One region of the Streptomyces sp. NBC_01546 genome, then DNA from elsewhere that is predicted to be linked to it. Evidence: predicted binding sites of a transcription regulator. Region 1 holds the regulator's gene; the other holds the start of a gene.
The links. The regulator HrcA, encoded in region 1, represses chaperone genes, less so after heat shock. The targets are predictions, from matches to a motif close to TTNGCACTCNGNNNNNCNGAGTGCNAA.
Positions count from the first base shown of each region.

Region 1 (7,952 bases):
GTACCGGCCACCTCGACCACCAGATCGGGTTCCGCCGCCACCTCCGGCACGGCCTTGGAACGCTTCCACTGGGGGGTCAGGTCGGGGGAGTACTCGCGCATCCGGCCGACACTAGGAGAGCCGCGGCCGTCATGCCCCCGACACGCCGAAACGGGCGGCCAGTGTGGCGCGTTGCGCACGCACGAAGGCCGCGGAGACCACCGCTCCGTGACCCGGCACGTACTGCGCGTCGTCCCCGCCCAGCGCCAGCAGCCGGTCCAGGGCCGCGGGCCACTGCCGGGGCACCGCGTCCGGGCCGGCCAAGGGTTCGCCCGACTCCTCGACCAGGTCCCCGCAGAACACCGTCTCGCGCTCGCCCGGCACGAAGACCGCCAGGTCGTGGCGGGTGTGCCCGGGCCCCACATTGGCCAGCAGCACCTGCACCCCGCCCAGCTCCAGCGTCCACTCGCCCGACACCAGGTGCTTCGGCGTCACCAGCAGGTCCACCGCCTCCGCGGCCTCCGTGTCCGCCAGACCGTGCCGCACCGCGTCCCCGCGCAGCTCCTGGCGGCCCGTGGCGAGCAGCGCGTCCAGCCCGACCGCCCCGTACACCTCGGCCCCGGGGAAGGCCGCCCCGCCCAGGACGTGGTCGAAATGGCCGTGCGTGAATGCGATATGGGTCACGTGCCGGCCCGCCAGCCGCTCGGCCTCCGCCCTCACCTGTGCGCCCTCGCGCAGGCACGAACCGGGGTCGACGAGGAGGACGGAATCGTCCCCCACCACCAGCCCCACCGTGCAGTCCCACACCGGGAGCCGCCGACGGCCGGTCCGTCCGGTCAGCCTTTCCCAGCCCGCCTCTTCCCAACGCACGTCCATGCCGCGACGCTACCCTGGCGGGCCTCCCTTGCCAGGGTCTTACTACCCGGCCGTACACTGAGCGGGGGATCTCTGGCACTCGAACGACCAGAGTGCCAACGACCGAGCTTCAACACGGCAACGGACCACAGCTGGAGGTGTGCGCGATGCTCAGCGAACGCAGACTCGAAGTGCTGCGCGCCATCGTCCAGGACTACGTCGGGACGGAGGAGCCGGTCGGCTCCAAGGCGCTCACCGAGCGGCACCGGCTCGGAGTCTCGCCCGCCACCGTGCGCAACGACATGGCCGTGCTGGAGGACGAGGGCTACATCGCCCAGCCGCACACCAGCGCCGGCCGGATCCCCACCGACAAGGGCTACCGCCTCTTCGTCGACAGGCTGGCGGGGGTCAAACCGCTGTCGACGCCCGAGCGCCGGGCCATCCAGAACTTCCTCGACGGCGCCGTCGACCTCGACGACGTGGTCGGCCGGACGGTGCGGCTGCTCGCGCAGCTGACCCGGCAGGTCGCCGTCGTCCAGTACCCGAGCCTGACCCGGTCGACCGTCCGGCACGTGGAGCTGCTCTCGCTCGCTCCCGCGCGCCTGATGCTCGTACTGATCACGGACACCGGGCGCGTCGAGCAGCGGCTGATCGACTGCCCGAGCCCCTTCGGGGAGGCCTCTCTGGCCGATCTGCGGGCCCGGCTCAACAGCAGGGTGGTCGGCCGTCGTTTCACCGACGTGCCCCCGCTCGTCCAGGACCTCCCCGAGTCCTTCGAGGCCGACGACCGCGGCACGGTGTCCACCGTGCTCACGACGCTCCTCGAAACCCTGGTCGAGGAAGCAGAAGAGCGGCTGATGATCGGCGGTACCGCCAATCTCACCCGCTTCGGACACGATTTTCCCCTGACGATCAGGCCGGTGCTCGAAGCGCTGGAGGAGCAGGTCGTGCTCCTCAAGCTGCTGGGCGAGGTCAACGAGTCGGGAATGGCCGTACGGATCGGGCATGAGAACGCCTACGAGGGACTGAACTCCACGTCGGTCGTCTCGGTCGGTTACGGTTCGGGCGGCGAAACGGTCGCCAAACTCGGCGTGGTCGGACCGACCCGCATGGACTACCCCGGAACGATGGGAGCGGTACGCGCAGTGGCACGTTACGTCGGACAGATCCTGGCGGAGTCGTAAGTGGCCACGGACTACTACGCCGTTCTCGGCGTGCGCCGCGACGCATCCCAGGACGAGATCAAGAAGGCCTTCCGGCGCCTCGCGCGTGAACTCCACCCGGATGTGAATCCGGACCCGAAGACGCAGGAGCGCTTCAAGGAGATCAACGCGGCCTACGAGGTGCTCTCGGACCCGCAGAAGAAGCAGGTCTACGACCTCGGCGGCGACCCGCTGTCCTCCTCGGGCGGCGGTGGCGGAGCGGGCGGCTTCGGAGCGGGTGGCTTCGGCAACTTCTCCGACATCATGGACGCGTTCTTCGGCCAGAGTCAGCAGCGCGGCCCGCGCTCGCGGACCCGGCGCGGCCAGGACGCCATGATCCGTCTGGACCTGGAGCTGGACGAGGCGGCCTTCGGGACGACCAAGGACATCCAGGTCGACACGGCCGTCGTCTGCACCACCTGCTCCGGAGAGGGTGCCGCCCCCGGCACCTCCGCGCAGACGTGTGACATGTGCCGCGGCCGCGGTGAGGTCTCGCAGGTCACCCGGTCCTTCCTGGGCCAGGTCATGACCTCGCGCCCCTGCCCGCAGTGCCAGGGCTTCGGCACCGTGGTCCCCACCCCGTGCCCCGAGTGCGCGGGTGACGGCCGGGTCCGGTCCCGCCGCAGCCTCACGGTCAAGATCCCGGCCGGTGTCGAGAACGGCACCCGCATTCAGCTCGCGGGCGAGGGTGAGGTCGGCCCCGGCGGCGGCCCCGCCGGCGACCTGTACGTGGAGATCCACGAGCTGCCGCACCCGACCTTCCAGCGGCGCGGGGACGATCTGCACTGCACGGTGACCATCCCGATGACGGCGGCCGCGCTGGGCACCAAGTGCCCGCTGGAGACGCTGGACGGTCTGGAGGAGATCGACATCCGGCCCGGTACCGGGTCCGGTCAGGCGATCCCGCTGCACGGGCGCGGCGTCACCCACCTGCGGGGCGGCGGGCGCGGCGACCTGATCGTCCACGTCGAGGTCACCACCCCGGGCAAGCTGGACCCCCAGCAGGAGGACCTGCTGCGCCAGCTGGCGAAGCTGCGGGGCGAGGAGCGGCCGATGGGCCAGTTCGCGCCTGGTCAGCAGGGGCTGTTCAGCCGCCTGAAGGACGCGTTCAACGGTCGCTGACCGTCTGCGACCTCTCATCGACGAGCCCGGCCGGGGATGCCCCCGGCCGGGCTCGTCGTATGTGATCCGGCCGCGCCGGGAAGCGGACTATGCCAGGCGAATGCCGTGATTCGGTCCCCTGAGCGGGACATGGCACGATGCAGAGCATGTCCTCGGCACCGAACGGTCTCTGCGCTTATCCGATCGTGCAGGCCCCCATGGCGGGCGGCGCCTCGTGTCCGCCGCTCGTCGCCGCCGTGTGCGAGGCGGGCGGACTGGGCTTCCTGGCCGGCGGGTACAAGACCGCCGACGGCATGTACCAGGAGATCAAGCAGGTGCGCGCGCTCACCCGGCGCCCCTTCGGGGTGAACCTCTTCATGCCGCAGACCGGTTACGTGGACCCGGCCGCCGTGGAGGCGTACCGCGGCCAGCTGGCCGGCGAGGCCAGCTGGTACGAGGTCTCCCTCGCCGACGAGGACATCATCGGCACCTGCGACGACGGCTACGACGCCAAACTCGCCATTCTTCTGGAGGACCCGGTCCCGGTCGTCTCCTTCACCTTCGGCTGTCCCGCCCCGGCGGTCCTGGCCTCGCTGCGCAAGGCCGGTACGTACACCGTCGTCACCGCGACCTCCGTCGAGGAGGCCCGCTGCGCGCAGGAGTCCGGGGCCGACGCCGTCTGCGTCCAGGGGGTGGAGGCCGGCGGCCACCAGGGCACGCACCGGGACGATCCGCAGGCCGACGGCACGGCGTCGGTGGGCCTGCTCGCGCTCGTGGCCCAGGTACGGGAGGCGGTCGCCCTCCCGATCATCGCGGCGGGCGGTCTGATGCGGGGCTCGCAGATCGCCGCGCTGCTGGCGGCGGGCGCGGAGGCGGCCCAGCTCGGGACGGCCTTCCTGGCCTGCCCGGAGTCGGGGGCGGACCCGCTGCACAAGAAGGCGCTGACGGACCCGCTGTTCGTCCGGACCGAGCTGACCCGGGCCTTCTCCGGGCGGCCGGGGCGGGGCCTGGTCAACCGGTTCATGCGCGAGCACGGGCCGTACGCCCCCGCCGCCTACCCGCAGATCCACTACCTGACCTCGGGGCTGCGCAAGGCGGCCGCCGCGGCCGGGGACCCGCAGGGCATGGCACTGTGGGCGGGCCAGGGGCACCGGCTGGCGCGGGCGCTGCCGGCGGGGGAGCTGATGGAGGTGCTGGCGGCCGAACTGGCCGAGGCACAGAGCACGTTGAAGGCAATGCAGATGAGGAGTGCGTCATGACGGCCCCGGTGTTCGTGGTCGAAGAGGTCCCGGCGGGACCGGAGTTCGTCCTGGACGGCCCGGAGGGCCGGCACGCGGTGTCCGTGAAGCGGCTGAACGCGGGCGAGGCGGTGGTCCTCACGGACGGCCGGGGCGGCTGGGCCGACGCGGTCGTGAAGGCGGCGGAGGGCAAGGACCGGCTGGTCGTGACCGTGTCCGGGGTCTTCGAGGAAGCCGAACCGGCCGTCCGGATCACCGTGGTCCAGGCCCTGCCCAAGGGGGACCGGGGCGAGGTGGCCGTGGAGACCATGACCGAGACGGGCGTGGACGCGATCGTGCCCTGGCAGGCCTCGCGCTGCATCACGCAGTGGCGCGGCGACCGGGGGGCCAAGTCCCTGGCCAAGTGGCGGGCCACCGCACGGGAGGCGGGGAAGCAGTCCCGCCGGGTCCGCTTCCCGGAGGTGGCCGAGGCCATGTCCACCAAGCAGGTGGCGGCCCTGCTGGCCGGCGCCGACCTGGCGATGGTCCTCCACGAGGACCGCGACACCCCATCCGAGGCCCTGGCCGAGGCCAAGCTCCCGGCAGCCGGGTCCGTCGTGCTGGTCGTCGGCCCGGAGGGCGGGGTCTCCCCTGAGGAGCTGGCCGTCTTCGCCGGGGCGGGAGCCCACCCGTACCGCCTGGGCCGCTCCGTCCTGCGGACCTCCACGGCGGGCACGGCCGCGACGGCGGTGCTGCTGGCCCGTACCGGGCGCTGGGCCTAGGAACCCCCTGGACCTCCCCTGGCGGAACTCCCGTCCGCGCTCCGGGGATACGATGCCCGGAGCGATCAACGACACGGAGGCGAACTGATGGCCGGGGAACCGCAGGCCGACTGCCTGTTCTGCAAGATCGTCGCGGGGAACATCCCGGCGACCGTGGTCCGCGAGACCGAGACGACCGTCGCCTTCCGGGACATCAACCCGCAGGCGCCGACGCACATCCTCGTCATCCCCAAGGTGCACTACCCCGACGGGGCCTCCCTGGCCGCGGCCGAGCCCGCCATCGCCGCCGGTCTCCTCGCCGAGGCCGGGCAGATCGCGCTCGACGAGAAGATCGCCGACCACGGTTACCGGGTCGTCTTCAACACGGGCGCGGGCGCCGGCCAGACCGTCTTCCACGCCCACGCGCACGTCCTCGGCGGCCGCGGCCTCCAGTGGCCCCCCGGATAGCCAGTGTCCGTACGCGAGTTCGTGGTGCTGGGCACTGCCAGTCAGGTGCCCACCCGCCACCGCAACCACAACGGCTACCTGCTGCGCTGGGACGGCGAGGGCATCCTCTTCGACCCGGGCGAGGGCACGCAGCGCCAGATGCTGCGGGCCGGGGTGGCCGCGCACGACATCAACCGGATCTGCGTTACACACTTCCACGGTGACCACAGCCTCGGCCTGGCCGGGGTGATCCAGCGGATCAACCTCGACCGGGTCCCGCACCCCGTCACCGCGCACTACCCGGCCTCGGGGCAGAAGTTCTTCGACCGGCTGCGCTACGCCACCGCCTACCGCGAAACGGTGCCGCTGGCCGAGGAACCGGTGGCCGGGGACGGGATGCGGGCGCTGGCGAGCGGGGCCTCGTACGTCCTGGAGGCCAGGCGGCTCTCCCACCCGGTGGAGTCCTTCGGCTACCGGCTCACCGAGCCGGACGGGCGCCGCATGGTGCCGGAGCTGCTGGCGCAGCACGGGATCAAGGGGCCGGACGTGGGCCGGATCCAGCGCGAGGGGCGGCTGGGCGCGGTCACGCTGGAAGAGGTCAGCGAGCCGAAGTCCGGGCAGCGGTTCGCGTTCGTCATGGACACCCGGCTCTGCGCGGGCGTGGACGAACTGGCCGAGGGCTGCGACATGCTGGTGATCGAGTCCACCTTCCTCGACGAGGACGAGCAGCTCGCCACCGAGCACGGGCACCTCACGGCCGGACAGGCGGCGCGGGTGGCGCGGGACGCGGGCGTACGGCACCTGGTGCTGACGCACTTCTCGCAGCGCTACACCGACCCCTCGGAGTTCGAACGGCAGGCCCGTGCGGCTGGGTTCGAGGGTGAGTTGACGGTGGCGGCGGACCTGGTCCGCGTGCCGCTTCCGAAGCGCCGCTGACGGGTTGGCCCCTGGGTCCGCTGCTGGGGCTCCGCCCCAGACCCCGCGCCTCAAACGCCGGCGGGGCTGGATTCTTGCTGATGTCGGCCCGAACGTGCGCGCAGCACAACCCGACGCCCTGCCGTCCGTACGCGACGGACCCGGATCTCCGCGACTTCCAGTTCCGCGGCGCCGACGCGGGGGATCGCCCCCGACGGGGTGCCCGCGCCGGCGGCGAGGACGGCCGCCGGGGCGCCACCGCGGCGGCGGACCGAGCCGGCGGTCAGCGGACGGCCACCGGCGTGCAGCGCGACGGCGGTCATCGGCCCGGCCACCGCCAGCAGCAGCGCGCCCAGTACCAGGCCCATGCCGGGGAAGCCCGCGGCCTCGGCGAGCAGGCTGCCGGTGACGGGCCCGCAGGCCACGCCCAGCGAGGACGCCGACCCGGCCAGCACCGCCCAGCGGCCGCGCGGGTCCAGTGCGGCGGCGAGGCCGATGGCGTACGAGAGCACCACCGGGTAGACGGCGTTCCACAGGATCTCCCCGGTGCCGAAGCCGCCGAGGCCGCGGGCGGACGAGGACACCACCACGCAACAGGCGATCACCGCCGTTCCCGCGCCGATCGGGACCGCGCGGCCCAGGCGGGCGCCGAGCGCCGAGGCGGCCGTGACCCCGAGCAGGCCCGCGCCGAGCGCCGCGGCGAAGACGACGCCGAGGGTGACCTCCGAGAGGCCCGCCTGCTGGGCGCCGATCCGGCCGCTGACCCCCCACAGGGCGTTCTGCGCGAGGGACCACAGCATCAGGGAGCCCGCCAGGACCACCCCGGCGCGCGGGTACGGCAGCCGGCCCGGGGCGACCCCGGTCACGGCCGGTGCGGCGGAGCCGCCCAGGCGGCCCGTGGCCGGCCAGACCACCGCCGCGACCAGCGCGATCGCGGCGAACGGGAGCCCGTGGCCGCCCCGAGCCGCGGCAGGGTCAGATACAGCGCCCCGGCGGTCGCCGAGACCGACAGCAGCCCCAGGGCCGAGGTGCGAGGTGCGGGTCGCGCTGCCCGGCGATCCCGGAGGCGGCCACGGCGGTCGCGGTCCCGGAGCCGAAGCCGCCGACCACGGCGCCCGCGACGACCAGCGGCAGCAGCGAGGTCGCGGCGGCCGTGCCGTATCCGGCGACGGCCAGCAGCAGCCCGAGGCGGGCCGGCCGGCGGGGTCCGTGCCGGCCGATCCGGGAGGCGAGGGTGAAACCGGCCGCGGCGGAGCCGAGCAGCAAGGCCGTGCCGATCAGACCGGCCTGCGCGGGGCTCAGCGGCAGGTGGGCGTCGAGCCGTCCGACGACGGTCGGCAGGAGGTACGGGGCGACGTAGCCGGCGGTGAAGAGGGCCACCAGGGGCCAGGCGGCGGGCGGCGCGGAGAGCGGCGCGGGGGTGCGGTCGTGCACGTGCGTTTTCCAGGTGGTGCGGTGTTGCGTGGCGCCGCCGC
Region 1 covers NZ_CP109379.1:5,407,540-5,415,491, forward strand. Annotated here, with positions in the region: gene OHA89_RS24695 (DUF3097 domain-containing protein) at 1-101, opposite strand, end outside; gene OHA89_RS24700 (MBL fold metallo-hydrolase) at 130-855, opposite strand; gene hrcA (heat-inducible transcriptional repressor HrcA) at 1,002-2,018, shown strand; gene dnaJ (molecular chaperone DnaJ) at 2,019-3,158, shown strand; gene OHA89_RS24715 (nitronate monooxygenase) at 3,305-4,396, shown strand; gene OHA89_RS24720 (16S rRNA (uracil(1498)-N(3))-methyltransferase) at 4,393-5,136, shown strand; gene OHA89_RS24725 (histidine triad nucleotide-binding protein) at 5,224-5,583, shown strand; gene OHA89_RS24730 (ribonuclease Z) at 5,587-6,498, shown strand; partial or broken gene OHA89_RS24735 (MFS transporter) at 6,549-7,911, opposite strand.

Region 2 (7,952 bases), 1.6 Mb from region 1:
CGGGCCGCAGGTCAGGAGCGCAGGGCGGCCAGCTGGGCCGTGAACCAGGCCGCCGGGGGAAGGGCGGTGGCGGCCGCCGACAGGCGTTTGGTGCGCTCCGCACGCTCGCCCCCCGGCATGGACAGCGCCGCGTGCAACGCCGAGGCCGTCTCCGTGACGTCGTACGGGTTCACGGTCAGCGCGTCCCGGCGGAGCTCCTCGTACGCCCCCGCCCCGGTGGACAGCACCAGCACGCACCCCGCCTCCGACACCACCGGGATCTCCTTCGCCACCAGGTTCATCCCGTCCCGCACCGGGTTGACCAGCGCCACGTCCGCCATCCGGTACGCCGCCAGCGAGCGCGCGAAGTCGTCCTTCACGGACACGTGCACCGGCTGCCAGTCCGCCGTCCCGAACTCCGCGTTCACGGCCGCCGCCAGCTCCCGCACCGACTCCGTGTAGTCCCGGTACACCTTCAGGTCCTGCCGCGACGGGTAGGCGGAGGCCAGGTGCACCACCCGGCCCCGCCACTCGGGGTGGACCGTCAGCAGCTCCCGGTACGCCAGCAGGCCCCGCAGGATGTTCTTCGACAGCTCCGTCCGGTCCACGCGGACGATCGTCTTCAGGTCCCCGACCTCCGCCCGCAGCTGCGCCAGCTTGTCGTCGACCTGCGGCCGGTGGGCGAGCGCCCGCAGCTCGTCCGCGTCCACGCCCAGCGGAAACACGGCCACGTTCCCCCGGCCCGCGCCGTCCAGGAAGCTGTCCGCCCAGGCCCGGGTGTGGAAGCCCACCACGTCCGCCCCGAGCATCCCGTGGACCAGCTGCTCCCGGACGTCGTCCGGGAGCATGTGCAGGAACTCCTTCGACGCCCACGGCGTGTGCGTGAAGTGCGCGATCCGCAGATCCGGCCTGAGCTCCCGCAACTGCCCCGGCACCAGCGCCAGGTGGTAGTCCTGCACCAGCACGCAGGCCCCCTCCGCCGCCTCCTCGGCCAGGGCGTCCGCGAAGGCCTGGTTGTAGGCGGTGTACGAGGCCCAGTGCCGCCGGAACGCCGCGTCGAAGACCGGCTCGCGCGGGATGTCGTACAGGTGGTGGTGGGTGAACCACAGCACCGAGTTGGCGATGCCGTTGTACGCGCCGTCGTACACCGTGGGATCGATGTCCAGCATTCGGACGCCGGGTTCGGCGACGCCCCGGCGGACCGCCTCCCGGTCCGCGTCCGACAGGGCCGCGCAGATCCACACCGCGTCGGGCTGCTGCGCCAGCGCCGCGGAGAGGCCGGAGACGAGACCGCCCCCGCCGCGCCGGGCGCTGAGCGTCCCGTCGGTGTCGAGGGAGTACGAGAGCGGGCCGCGGTTGGCGGCGACGAGTACCTGAGATGCAGCCATGTCGCGAACCTAGCCCGGCCCGGCCTCGCGCAAACTTCCGAAGCCGTCAGGCCGCGCGGCGCAGGGCGTACTCCTTGATGCCGAGCATCGGCGGTCGCTCTTCGGTGTCCACCGGGTACGTGTGCGGTACGAACCCGTCCGGCCCCCGCTCGAACTGCGTCAGCTCCGGCCGTACGAGGTGGCCGCGCGAGAGCCGCAGCTGCGCGGTGCGGTAGATCGCCGCGGCCATCCGGCCCAGCGCCTGCCCGTCCTGATGGCGGTGGAGCCGTACGCCCACGTCCACCTGGGCCAGCGCGTCCAGCCCGACCGTGTGCAGCGCGTCGACCAGCAGGCCCAGCTCGACGCCGTACCCGACGGGGAAGGGCAGACGTTCCAGCAGGGAGCGGCGTACGGCGTACTCGCCGCCGAGCGGCTGGACGAAGCCGGCCAGCCGCGGCCAGTGCAGATTGAGCAGCGGGCGCGCCACCAGCTCCGTGACCCGGCCGCCCTGGCCCGGGGCGTCACCCAGCGGGCGGTCGTACATCGCCTTCACGAACTGCACGTCCGGCTCGGTCAGGAGCGGTCCCACGATCCCGGAGACGAAGGTCGACGAGAAGTCCCGCAGGTCGGCGTCGACGAAGCAGACGACGTCCCCGGTGGCGGCCAGCAGGGAGCGCCACAGCACCTCGCCCTTGCCGGGCAGTGCCGGGATCCTCGGCAGGATGTCGTCGCGGTGCACCACGTGGGCACCGGCCTTCGCCGCCACTTCCGCCGTAGCGTCGCTGGAGCCCGAGTCGATCACGATCAGCTCGTCCACCAGGGGGACCGGCAGTCCCTCCATCAGCTCACGCCGGATCACCTCGACGATCGCGCCGACCGTGGCCTCCTCGTCGAGCGCCGGCAGCACCACGCTGACCGTGGTCCCAGCTGCCCGTTTCCGGTCCAGCAACTGGTCGAGCGGTCGGTCGGCGGCGGACCAGGAGCGGTCGGCCAGCCAGCGCTCCACCTCTTCCAGCACTCTCAGCACTCCTTGCTGCTTGGTCGGATTGACCGAAAAGTGATCCATCTCGCGGTTCGGACGGCTGTCTCAACCGCACGACCCTTCGGTTACAGTCTTGAACAACGCGCAGGACCGCCGCATGCCGGGGGGCCTCGCGTACAAACGCACCGGCGCGCCATAGAGCGCGTGTGCCGGTGCCATACCGCTCATCCAGAGGGGCAGAGGGACACGGCCCGTTGAAGCCCCGGCAACCCTCCAGTCGGTTCTCGCGATGCGACAAGCATCCCGCGGGGCCCCGGCTAGGGAAGGTGCCAATTCCGTCTCATGGCGAAGTGCGCCATGGGGAAGATGAGGAGAAAGGGCCTCGCCATCATGGCTGCACAGACTGCTCCCACCTCTGTTGATCTCGGACCCGCCACCGGCCTTTCCTGTCGCGAGTGCGGTACCCGATTCGAACTCGGCCCCATCTTCGCGTGCGCCGAGTGCTTCGGACCTCTGGAAGTCGCCTACGACCTCCCCACCGGTGACCCCGCGGCGCTGCGCGCCGCGATCGAGGCCGGCCCGAACAACATCTGGCGTTACGCGCCGCTGCTGCCGGTCCCCGCGGACGTGGCCTCCAAGCCGAGCCTGAACCCGGGCTTCACCAAGCTCGTGGACGCGGCCAACCTGGCCAAGGAGCTCGGCATCACCGGCAAGCTCTACGTCAAGGACGACTCCGGCAACCCGACGCACTCCTTCAAGGACCGCGTCGTGGCCATCGCCGTCGAGGCCGCCCGCGCCTTCGGCTTCACCACCCTGTCCTGCTCCTCCACCGGCAACCTGGCCGGCGCCGTCGGCGCCGCAGCCGCCCGGGCCGGTTTCCGCTCCTGCGTGTTCATCCCGCACGACCTGGAGCAGGGCAAGGTCGTCATGGCCGGTGTCTACGGTGGCGACCTCGTCGGCATCGAGGGCAACTACGACGACGTGAACCGCTTCTGCTCCGAGCTCATCGGCGACCCGCTGGGCGAGGGCTGGGGCTTCGTCAACGTCAACCTGCGCCCGTACTACGGCGAGGGCTCCAAGACCCTGGCGTACGAGATCTGCGAGCAGCTCGGCTGGCAGCTGCCCGACCAGATCGTCATCCCGATCGCGTCCGGCTCCCAGCTGACGAAGATCGACAAGGGTCTGCAGGAGCTGATCAAGCTCGGCCTCGTCGAGGACAAGCCGTACAAGATCTTCGGCGCCCAGGCCGAGGGCTGCTCCCCGGTGTCGACGGCCTTCAAGGCCGGGCACGACGTGGTCCGCCCGCAGAAGCCGAACACCATCGCCAAGTCCCTCGCGATCGGCAACCCGGCGGACGGCCCGTACGTCCTGGACATCGCGCGGCGCACCGGCGGTTTCGTCGAGGACGTCAACGACGAGCAGGTCGTCGAGGCCATCAAGATCCTCGCGCAGACCGAGGGCATCTTCGCCGAGACCGCGGGCGGCGTGACCGTCGGCGTCACGAAGAAGCTCATCGAGAACGGGCAGCTCGACCCGACGCTGACCACCGTCGTCCTGAACACCGGCGACGGCCTCAAGACCCTGGAGGCGGTGGCCGCGGACAGCGGCCAGACCGCCACCATCCGCCCGAGCCTGGACGCGTTCCGCGCCGCCGGCCTGGCCTGACCACCTCCACCTGCTCTACCGGAAAGGCAGTAGCGCCATGAGCGTCAACGTCCGCATCCCCACCATCCTGCGCACCTACACCGGCGGCCAGGCCGAGGTCGCCGCCGAGGGCGCGACCCTGTCCGAGGTCATCGCGTCGCTGGAGCAGAACCACCCGGGCATCGCCGCCCGCGTCCTGGACGACCAGGGCAAGCTGCGCCGCTTCGTGAACGTCTACGTCAACGACGACGACGTGCGCTTCGAAGGCGGGCTCGAGGCGGTGACGCCGGACGGCGCCGGCGTCTCGATCATCCCCGCGGTGGCCGGCGGCTGATGCTGTGCTCGTCTGACTGACTGACACGCATAACCGTAATTACCCCCTCCGCTAATAAGCGGAGGGGGTAATTCTGTTTGATTGGGCGCGGTAGAGTTGGGGAAGTCCCCTCCGCTGTTCTTGCCCGCCGCATATGAACGGGTCGCGTGAGGGTCGACATCGGGTCAATGTGCAAGTGCGGTATGGGGCTTTGGCGAGATATGCGGGGCCCGAGTTGCCCTGGAACATGCCAACTTTTCACTCTATTTCAATGTTTCGCGGTGTCCAGAATTCTCGTCGGATTGACCTGTTGCAGACAGCACCGGCGCGGATACATTCAGCCTCGGTCGACGCGTTCCGACGCAAGTGATGACCCGGGACCGCGAAGTGCGTTCCTGCGCAAGGGCCAGTAATAGGGGAGTTAGGCATGGCTCAGGGCACCGTCAAGTGGTTCAACGCGGAGAAGGGCTACGGCTTCATCGCGGTCGACGGTGGTGCGGATGTGTTCGTCCACTACAGCGCCATCCAGATGGACGGGTACCGCACCCTTGAAGAGGGTCAGCGGGTCGAGTTCGAGATCTCGCAGGGCCAGAAGGGTCCGCAGGCGGACATGGTCAAGCTCGCACTCGGCTAGTCCCGGCGCGATCGACCGCCCACGCGTACTTGTGAGGGGCCCACATCCTGGACACGGGATGTGGGCCCCTCGCGCGTTCCCGGGGGTGTTCACCCAAGCCGCTTGCACTCGTGGGGGTCGAGTGCTAATCATTGGCGTTAGCACTCTCCAGGTGAGAGTGCTACCAAATCGAGGACCGGGTCGGTGAGGCCCAGCAGGGTCCGGCGGGAAGGAACCGCCGGGCATGCAGGCCGTCCGTCGCGGGCGCGGGCGCGGTCCGGAGCAATCCACCGTCCCCTCAGGCCTGGCGGCCCAGGGGGAACCCCAGTCCTGGAGGACCACTTCAGATGGCCAAGATCATTGCGTTCGACGAGGAGGCCCGGCGCGGTCTCGAGCGTGGGATGAACCAGCTCGCCGACGCCGTCAAGGTCACCCTTGGCCCCAAGGGTCGCAACGTCGTCCTTGAGAAGAAGTGGGGCGCCCCCACGATCACCAACGATGGTGTCTCCATCGCCAAGGAGATCGAGCTCGAGGACCCGTACGAGAAGATCGGCGCCGAGCTGGTCAAGGAAGTCGCCAAGAAGACGGACGACGTCGCCGGCGACGGTACGACCACGGCCACCGTGCTCGCCCAGGCGCTGGTCCGCGAGGGCCTGCGCAACGTGGCCGCCGGCGCCAACCCGATGGCCCTCAAGCGTGGCATCGAGAAGGCCGTCGAGGCCGTCTCGGGCGCCCTGCTCGAGCAGGCGAAGGATGTCGAGACCAAGGAGCAGATCGCTTCGACGGCCTCCATCTCCGCCGCTGACACCCAGATCGGCGAGCTCATCGCCGAGGCGATGGACAAGGTCGGCAAGGAAGGCGTCATCACCGTCGAGGAGTCGCAGACCTTCGGTCTGGAGCTCGAGCTCACCGAGGGCATGCGCTTCGACAAGGGCTACATCTCGGCGTACTTCGCCACCGACATGGAGCGTATGGAGGCGTCGCTCGACGACCCGTACATCCTGATCGTCAACTCCAAGATCGGCTCGGTCAAGGACCTGCTGCCGCTCCTGGAGAAGGTCATGCAGTCCGGCAAGCCGCTGCTGATCATCGCCGAGGACGTCGAGGGCGAGGCCCTGTCGACCCTGGTCGTCAACAAGATCCGCGGCACCTTCAAGTCCGTCGCCGTCAAGGCCCCGGGCTTCGGCGACCGCCGCAAGGCCATGCTCGGCGACATCGCCATCCTCACGGGCGGCACGGTCATCTCCGAGGAGGTCGGCCTCAAGCTCGAGAACGCCGGTCTCGACCTGCTCGGCCGCGCCCGCAAGGTCGTCATCACCAAGGACGAGACCACCATCGTCGACGGTTCGGGTGACAGCGACCAGGTCGCCGGTCGCGTGAACCAGATCCGCGCCGAGATCGAGAACTCCGACTCGGACTACGACCGCGAGAAGCTGCAGGAGCGCCTGGCGAAGCTCGCCGGCGGTGTTGCGGTCATCAAGGCCGGAGCCGCGACCGAGGTCGAGCTCAAGGAGCGCAAGCACCGCATCGAGGACGCCGTTCGCAACGCGAAGGCTGCCGTCGAGGAGGGCATCGTCGCCGGTGGCGGCGTGGCCCTGCTCCAGGCCTCCTCGGTCTTCGAGAAGCTCGACCTGTCGGGTGACGAGGCGACCGGCGCCAACGCCGTGAAGCTCGCGCTCGAGGCCCCGCTCAAGCAGATCGCCGTCAACGGTGGTCTCGAGGGTGGCGTCGTCGTGGAGAAGGTCCGCAATCTGACGGTTGGCTGGGGCCTGAACGCCGCGACCGGCGAGTACGTCGACATGATCGCCGAGGGCATCATCGACCCGGCGAAGGTCACCCGCTCTGCCCTGCAGAACGCGGCGTCCATCGCGGCCCTCTTCCTCACCACCGAGGCCGTCATCGCCGACAAGCCCGAGAAGGCCGGCGCCGGCGCCCCGGGCGGCATGCCGGGCGGTGACATGGACTTCTGATCGACCCCTGGCTCCGGCCTGAAGGTTGATCGGCTGTTCTCGAACGAGGGCGGCACTCCCCACGGGGGGTGCCGCCCTCGGGCGTTCAGGCGGCTGTGCGCGCGACGAAGACGACCTGCTCGTGGTCGTCGCCCAGGGCGATGTTCAGCGAGGCGTCGAGGGCGTGTGCCAGGCGGCGCGGGTCGAGTCCGGCATTCGGACCGCCTGCGGTGATCTCCACCCCGTTGTCGTCCATCCGGCCGTTCTGGGGTTGACTACGACGTATGACGGAACCGTTCATCAAGATCTGCGGGCTGCGGACCGCCCATGACGTCGACGTGGCCGTCGGCGCCGGGGCGGACGCCGTCGGGTTCGTCTTCGCCCCCGGCAGTCCGCGTACGGTCGATGCCGCCACCGCGCGGGAGCTGGCCGGGCGGGTGCCGGACTCGGTGCTCACCGTCGGGGTGTTCCGCGGGCAGCCGGTCGAGGAGGTGCGCCGGCTCACCGAGGAGAGCGGGGTGCGCGCCGTACAGCTCCACGGGGACGAGGGCCCGGAGTACTACGAGGAACTGCGCGCGCCGGGGCGCAGGCTCATCCGGGCCACCGCCGAGCACGTGGAGCGCTGCGGTGAGTACGGCGAGGACCTGCTGCTGCTCGACGCCCCGGACCCCGGCTCCGGCAAGCCGTGGAACTGGGGCTCCGCCGAGTTCACCCCGCCCGAGGGGCAGTGGCTGCTCGCGGGCGGGCTCACCCCCGCCACCGTCCGGGAGGCCGTCGAGGCCACCGGCGCCTGGGGCGTGGACGTGTCCAGCGGGGTGGAGCGGGCGCGCGGCGTGAAGTCCCCTGAGCTGATCCGCGCCTTCATCGAGGCGGCACGCGGCCCGGCCGCCACTCGCTGAACGTGTTTGTGTGATTACTCCCTGCGAGAACTCTGGCGTGGCCCGCTCTCCCCGGGGCAGAGAAACCCCATGGTCACGGACACGCTCGCATGGCTGCGGCGCCTGACGCGCCGCCTCGCTCCGGGCGGTGAGGGCGGCCGCGGGCCGATGCTGCCCTCGCCCCGCCGCACCCCCGTCTTCACCGCCGACTTCGCCTCCGCCACCCA
Region 2 covers NZ_CP109379.1:3,833,001-3,840,952, reverse strand. Annotated here, with positions in the region: gene OHA89_RS17435 (trehalose-6-phosphate synthase) at 12-1,367, opposite strand; gene OHA89_RS17430 (glucosyl-3-phosphoglycerate synthase) at 1,414-2,364, opposite strand; SAM riboswitch class I at 2,550-2,701, shown strand; gene thrC (threonine synthase) at 2,695-3,993, shown strand; gene OHA89_RS17420 (MoaD/ThiS family protein) at 4,031-4,306, shown strand; gene OHA89_RS17415 (cold-shock protein) at 4,713-4,919, shown strand; gene groL (chaperonin GroEL) at 5,246-6,868, shown strand; gene OHA89_RS17405 (hypothetical protein) at 6,954-7,103, opposite strand; gene OHA89_RS17400 (phosphoribosylanthranilate isomerase) at 7,132-7,746, shown strand; gene OHA89_RS17395 (beta-glucanase) at 7,894-7,952, shown strand, end outside.
Region 2: the regulator HrcA is predicted to act here: its motif matches at 5,021-5,047, upstream of groL (chaperonin GroEL).